DNA from 2 places in the Caballeronia sp. LjRoot34 genome. Region 1 is predicted to be linked to the other one. Evidence: riboswitches for the same ligand, from Rfam matches in the RefSeq annotation. Region 1 holds a riboswitch; the other holds the start of a gene.
What was found. A riboswitch is a leader RNA that binds a small molecule or an ion and turns the genes downstream of it on or off. The one in region 1 is predicted to bind fluoride.

Region 1 (3,671 bases):
CCTTCATAGTCCGAGCCGCTCCGTCAGATGATCATAGGTCAGGCCATAAAGCGCTGCGACCGACACTGCATACGCCCGGCCATCGGCGGGCCTTCTTCTCACCCGGAAGGTGCGGGAAGCCGGGTCTTCGGGCTTGACTTCGCTCACCATGCTCACTGCCCGTTCGTCGAGATGAGCGAGCTCTTCGATAAAGGTCACGCAAACGCACAAGGCATCGCGTTCCAGTATCTCGCCGATGATTTTCTTGCTCAGGAACAGCGCGTCGGTCAGCGTTGTAGAACTGAATATTTCGTTCATGATGATGACGCTTCGTGACGTGGCATGCGCCAGGATTTGATGGACACGCATCAGGTCGTCCTGGAGCTTGCCGCGCAGATCTTTCGTATTCTCTTCGCGCTCGAAGTGCGTAAACAACTGGTCGCACAGAAAAAGCGCAGCGTTCCGGCCTGGTACCGGACAACCTATCTTCGCCAGGTAGTGCAGTTGGCCGAAGGTGCGGGCAAAGGTCGTTTTTCCACCGTTGTTGGGACCCGATACGACAATCAGGCGTTCTTCGCCATCGAGATGGCAATCGTTACAGACCACGTGTGATTTTTCGATCATGAGCTTGTACGCGAGCGCCAGATCGAACGTCTCGTCGCAGTGCATCGCTTTGCTGGTTGACGACATCCGTGGATAGCAAAAGCTCAAACCCGCTGATTTGCAGATGCTGACGTAGTCGCGGTACGCCAGATAAAACTGAACTTCACGATCGAACGTCTGGATCGTGGCGTCGAGATAGTCCGCGTTGTTCGCGCAATACGTAGCGAGTTCGACGAACACCTGAGGGTGCAACTGCGCGACGAAATCCAGTACACGGGCTTCCACATGGTTCATGTCCAGCCAGTCGCGCAGCTCTGCGCTGTGATCCTTAACCGTGCCTTGCTTGAACTTTCCGAAGATACTCAGGACGTCGGCACTCTGATCGATCTCTGCATCATAGTGAAGCACCGTGACCGAGCTCCCCTTGACGCGAATGCAATATCGGATCGCCGCCAGACTCTCCTTGATATGGACCGCATCATGCATGAGCGACCGAAAGCGAGCTGATGCAACATACCCGCTCAGCGTTCGATGGAACTCTCGCAGACCTTTCGATCCGGGCGCCGCCAGCGGCAAATCATGGGCAAAAGTATCGAGTGTCTTGCAATACACCGCGATCGCTTCGAGGCGCCACCACTCACTTTGCATCCGGTAGTGAAGCTTCTCCGCCTGTGCCAGATGCTGGCGCATCTTGCGCATGCCCGCAGCGAAGGCGTTGATGCTGTCGAGCACGGCTGCATTGTCGAGATCCTGCATGACCTCATGCCGGTAGGTGATCGCTTCCTCGCGCGTCAGTTCGGTATGGAAGAATGGTTTCAGGTTGTAATCGTCCCGTCCCAGCGTGACCGCCGAGACGATCTGATCGAGATTGAGGTCGCCGAAAAACGGCGGCTCCGGCGTATCGTCGTGCCTTGGGCCGTCTTCCGGCTTTTCGAACAGGATGCTGTGAAAGACCACGCGTATCCCCTTCTTGTTTGAAGACTACATCCCCCCCGCAGATCAACGCGGCCTATACTCCGGGCAACGCGCACCCTTGCGCCCGTATCGAGCGGAATGTCCTAAGAGAGGCCCGTAGGCCGATAGTCGAGAGATAGCCGACCCATCATGCTTCCTTTCGACGAGCAGCCTGCGCAATCAAATCGGATTGCGAAGAGACCGGACGGACGGTGATGGAACTGGGATCGTGCGCCGAGCTAACGACGGAGCATGTTTTAAGGCAAGTGAAGCCGTTGGACGCGCGCCCACAGTGCCATACCCAGGCCTGTAGGCATCATCAGCCCGTTGCGGGCGGTTACGGAGGAATGCCATCTCCGACGTCAATTCAAAGTCTACGCCTCGCAAGATGCAGGGGCAACCCCTTGCCAAGCAGTGGTCGGACACCTGTTTATTCCGTGAGGGGTGTCCGGGTCGCCGTATCCATTCCATGTGGTTTATCCGCGCGACCGGCATCTCAGTTAGCGTTTGCGCATCTTCATCGATTGGCTCGCGGAGATGTTCGGCGAGCTGGATTTCGCTGGACAGGTTTCATAGCGAGAGAAACGATCGCTTGTCGCACTGCTCTTACCTCGAGGGTTTGCGATCTCACCATTCGCTCAAGCTCGATGCGTTGTTTGCTGCTCGATTCTATCGGTCTCGCCGTCCTCGTGACTCGCTCCATCGTCGGTACAAAGAGCATGACAATGGCAAGACACATTGGCTCCCTTGATTCAGAGGCACTACACCAGGTGCAGTTCGCAGCGTATGCTCTTGAGCCCACCAGTAATGGCATGGAGACCAATGCCACAACATACTTATGGGAGCGGGCGCCAGATATAAAAAAATGTATTTTTTGCCGTCTTTTATTGAACCGATTAACTTCCATTCGGAAGTTTTATGATTACCGCTACAGCGTCGATTGAGAGCGTCTGATTGCCTTGACTGGCGGAAGGCAGCAGGAGTCGAACCGACCAGAGAGCGTCTGACGCCCTCTACTGGGTTTGAAGCCCAGCCGCACCACCGGATGCGTATGCCTTCCTTCGATAAAACATTAACCACCTACCGCTGTCGATCAGTCAGAGCAGATCCAGCCAGCGGCTGTCCGTGCGCATGACATGCAGGTCACGGTGAAAGCGAGTATACCCAACCCGATCGAAGAACTCCAAAACCTGGATCGCGCGTTTGCGGCCTAGCGCCGTGATATCGCGGAAAGGCGCGGCCGCGAGTTGGCCATCGCTCCTGCTCGCTTCAAGCGCCGCCATGGTTGCCAGCTCGCGAATCGCCTCCCGATGATAGAAAAGATCGCGTACGACCTGGAACACTTCGCCCTGACGCGCAAGCTTGCGCATCAACTGGCGCACGCGCTCCTCAGGCAAACCGTGCGCGGCCGCAAGATCGCGGACCCACGGCGGATTGAAGCGGCCGGCCTGCACTGCCGGCAACAACTTGCCGGCAAGCGCCTGCTCTGCATCGTCCAGCGTGACCGCGTGGCCCGGCAGATGCAGCCATGGCCCGCTCTTCACGATATCGCCGCGCGAAGAAGTGTCGTCGATCAACGCGCGCCACAACGCATCGTCTGCCAGCGGTGCGACCATCCTCCGTAAGCGCGATGAATCCGGACCTTGTTCATCGGGCGAACGCGCATGGAATTGCTCCAGCACAGCAACCACGCGAGCCGTCAACGCGCGCCATGCAGCATCCGCGACCAGCAGGGCGTCGTCGCCGGATAAAGCGACCTCATGCGTCCCGGCGGGAAGTCGCAGCGCCGCTGCCGGCATGCCGGTCAGATGCTCCAGCAACGAGCGCGAAAGACCATGCGGCGCCCGGTCCAGCAATGCGTCGAGCGCGCCCGTGTCGAGCATCGCCTGCATTGCATCGAGCCAGGCCAGCCGCTCAGGCGTTCGACGTTTGCGCGCGGGACCAAACGGATCGAGCACATGGCCCCCGCCTATCGTCCGGTTCGCCTGCGCGTTTCTCACGATAAACCGGTCCCCCGGCACCGAACACATCGGCCGCTCGAACACGAGTTGTACGCGCGCGGTATGCCCCGGAGCCAGCGACTCGCCATCAAGCAACGCCACGTGCGCGACCTGATGCTGCGTTCCCAGATGCAC
Region 2 (3,671 bases), on a different contig from region 1:
CTTAGGCGGAGTCGCCGGCAATTTTAGAGCGGGGTCGACCTTTGGCGCAAATTTGGGCTATGAAGACCGCGGTTTCGGCGTTCAGGCGACTTACTACAGTGCCCGCGATGCGGTTCATTCGGGCGCATTGGTCGGCGCGAATCCGGTGGGCAGTGCCCTAACCGGTACGAACGTAGGGACACTGACGCTTAACAACGACGAAGACGTGATGATCGCCGCCAAGTACGCATTTGGCGCTGCGACAATCAAGGCCGGCTATGAGCATTACGAACTCAAGGCTCCATCGGACCCTGCTTCTGCCGGTAGCACGACTGACTACTTCGGCTTTTCTGGGACATTGACCAATACTGTTCATCCGACGAAGACTAACGTCTATTTCGGCGGCGGTGATTACAAGTTCACACCAGCCTTCGATGTCGCTGCAGGCGTCTACGATACGCAAACGGTTCAGTCGACAGGTGTTGCCGGTGGCAATCAGCTTCAATACTCGGTACTTGCTGACTATAGCTTTACGCGTCGTACTGATGTCTACGCCGGATTTATGTTTTCTAAATTTAACGGCGCAGCGTTTATTGGATCAGAGTCAAACAACTACATCGTAGCGACTGGAATCCGGACGATGTTTTGACCGGTGGACAGGCGACTTCGATTCATCGTGGACGTGAGGCGACAGCGAAAGCGGATCAGCTCAGCGACGCCTTGGCATGTACTGGACTCCCAGGCTAGGTCTTCCACCCCCAAGTTACGCGTCGTCGTCCTGTCCCATGCGCTGAGGAATACCGCCGGCCGTACGATCTTCACCCGCTTTGCACTTCTCGGCGAGTCCAATTTTGATGTCCGGCGAGAGCATGCCATTGCGGGATGCAGGTTGGTACATGAGTCGGCCACGACGGTTGTGCCGCAATAAGGTCGACAACGCGAAAAACTCTTCTAGGGTAAGGATTCCGTACGCCATCAGAGAATAAAACAGCGCGTCAGCTGTTCGGTGACGCCGTCGTCCGTCATCGGTCCTTTTCTGATTATGTGCATTGTCTCAATCCCTGAGGGGATGATGCGGGCACACCGGAATCCTTAAAGCTCATCAGGGGCCCGGTTCGGCGGTCGATCGCCCGGTGATCGACCTTCCGTAAATATCCGTTCACGAGAAAATAGAATTGGTCTTTTCCATCAAATTGAGACGTCCGTCACTATCTGCTCGAGTAGCCAGCGCCAGGAATCAATCGAACAGCATAGCTAACTGGACATCCTTCACGGAATAAACGAGCACGTGACCGCTGCCAGACAGGGAGAGTTGTGTCCGCATCTTACAAGGCGTAGACTTTAAGTGACGTCGGAGATGGCATTCCTCCGCAACCGCCCGCAACGGGCTGATGATGCCTACAGGCCTGGGTATGGCACTGTGGGTGCGCGTCCAACGGCTTCACTTGCCTTAAACATGCGCCATCGTTAGCTCGGCGCACGATCCCAGTTTCCATCACCGTCCGGCCAGTTTCTTAGCGATCCGCTTTGATCGCCTAGGCTGCCCGGTGAACAAGGAAGCATGATGGATCGACGATCTCTCGAATATCGGCCTACGAGCCTCTCTTTACGACATTCCATTCGATCGGGGCGCACGGGTGCGCGCTGCCCGGAGTGCCCTTTTGCGCCGCATGGTGTCGCGTTATCCGGTTCAGCGCCAGCCCGCTAGCGGCATGGCCTGCCTGAATCAACGTGGAGGCGTCCTGCAGACGGGCTATTGGCCTCGTTGATCTGCCGGGAGCGCAAGTAGTCTTCAAACAAGAAGGGGATACGCGTGGTCTTTCACAGCATCCTGTTCGAAAAGCCGGAAGACGGCCCAAGGCGCGACGATACGCCGGAGCCGGCGTTTTTCGGCGACCTCAATCTCGACCAGATCGTCGCGGCGGTCACGCTGGGGCGGGACGATTACACGCTTAAGCCCTTCTTCCACACCGAGCTGGCGCGCGAGGAAGCAATCACCTACCGGCATGAGGTCATGCGCGACCTCGACAATGTCGCCGTGCTCGACAGCATCAACGCTTTCGCCACGGGTATGCTCAAGATGCGCCAGCATCTGGCACAGGCGGAGAAGCTCCACTACCAGCGCCAAAGTCAGTGGTGGTTTCTCGAAGCGATCGCGGTGTATTGCAAGACACTCGAGACTTTTGCCCATGATCTGCCGCTGGCCGCGCCGGGCTCGAAAGGTCTGCGTGAGTTTCATCGAACCCTGAGCGGGTATGTTGCATCAGCTCGCTTTCAGTCGCTCACGCATGACGCGATCCATATCAAGGAGAATCTGGCGGCGATTCGGTATTGCATTCGCATCAAGGGGAGCGCGGTCACAGTGCTTCACTATGATTCAGAAATCGATCAAAGTGCCGACGTGCTGAGGATCTTCGACAAATTGAAGCAAGGGGAGGTCAAGGATCACAGCGCAGAGCTGCGCGACTGGTTGGACATGAATCATGTCGAAGCTTGTGTACTAGATTTTGTCGCCCAGTTGCATCCTCAGGTGTTCGTCGAACTCGCTACCTATTGCGTGAACAACGTGGATTATCTCGACGCCACCATCCAGACGTTCGATCGTGAAGTTCAATTTTACCTGGCGTACCGAGACTACATCGGCACCTGCAAATCTGCGGGCTTGAGCTTTTGCTACCCCCGTATGTCGTCGACCAGCAAAGCGGCGCACTGCGACGAGACGTTTGATTTGGCGCTCGCGCACAAGCTCGCTATCGAAAAGTCACACGTGGTCTGTAACGATTGCCATCTCGATGGCGAGGAACGCCTGATTGTCGTATCGGGTCCCAACAACGGTGGGAAAACGACATTTGCCCGTACGTTCGGCCAACTGCATTACCTGGCGAAGATAGGCTGTCCGGTACCGGGCCGGAACGCGGCGCTTTTTCTGTGCGACCAGCTGTTCACGCACTTCGAGCGCGAAGAGAATACGAAGGACCTGCGCGGCAAGCTCCAGGACGACCTGATGCGTGTCCATCAAATCCTGGCGCACGCCACGTCACGAAGCGTCATCATCATGAACGAAATATTCAGTTCTACAACGCTGACCGACGCGCTGTTTCTGAGCAAGAAAATCATCGGCGAGATACTGGAACGCGATGCCTTGTGCGTTTGCGTGACCTTCATCGAAGAGCTCGCTCATCTCGACGATTGGGCTGTGAGCATGGTGAGCGAAGTCAAGCCCGAGGACCCGGCTTCTCGCACCTTCCGGGTGAGAAGAAGGTCAGCCGATGGCCGGGCGTATGCAGTGTCGGTCGCAGAGCTTTATGGCCTGACCTATGATCATCTGACGGAGCGGCTCGGACTATGAAGGCCTATCTTTTATACCGGGACCGGGACTTGGATATGTGCCAGGAGGCCGTGTGGAATGAGCCAGCACTCGTACAGGACCTGAGATTGAACACGCTCTACCAAGCGATGGCGCAGGGCGATGCGTTCGTCTACGACGTGACCAAACGGGTGGTCCCGGCGAGCTCTATCAACCTGGACGAAATTAGTTATCGTCAGGCAATCCTTAGCGACTGCATCATCGTCGAAGCGGTAGTGAGGCAGATATACGCTATCGCGATCGAGGGGATCGAAACCAAGCGAAAGTGCTACTACGGCGTGTTTTCGGGGTCACCCAGTTCGGTGCTGCACGGCGCACGTGACTT

Region 2: another riboswitch for fluoride. It lies ahead of ACSQ36_RS41435 (MutS-related protein); the one in region 1 lies ahead of ACSQ36_RS28250 (MutS-related protein).

Annotation. Positions count from the first base shown of each region.
Region 1 covers NZ_CAXUSB020000002.1:1,929,192-1,932,862, forward strand. The annotation lists gene ACSQ36_RS28245 (MutS-related protein) at 1-7, opposite strand, end outside; gene ACSQ36_RS28250 (MutS-related protein) at 4-1,539, opposite strand; fluoride riboswitch at 1,840-1,903, opposite strand; tRNA gene ACSQ36_RS28255 (tRNA-Sec) at 2,501-2,596, opposite strand; gene selB (selenocysteine-specific translation elongation factor) at 2,634-3,671, opposite strand, start outside.
Region 2 covers NZ_CAXUSB020000004.1:221,933-225,603, reverse strand. The annotation lists gene ACSQ36_RS41450 (porin) at 1-628, shown strand, start outside; gene ACSQ36_RS41445 (hypothetical protein) at 743-877, opposite strand; partial or broken gene ACSQ36_RS41440 (IS6 family transposase) at 950-1,118, opposite strand; fluoride riboswitch at 1,324-1,387, shown strand; gene ACSQ36_RS41435 (MutS-related protein) at 1,793-3,328, shown strand; gene ACSQ36_RS41430 (MutS-related protein) at 3,415-3,671, shown strand, end outside.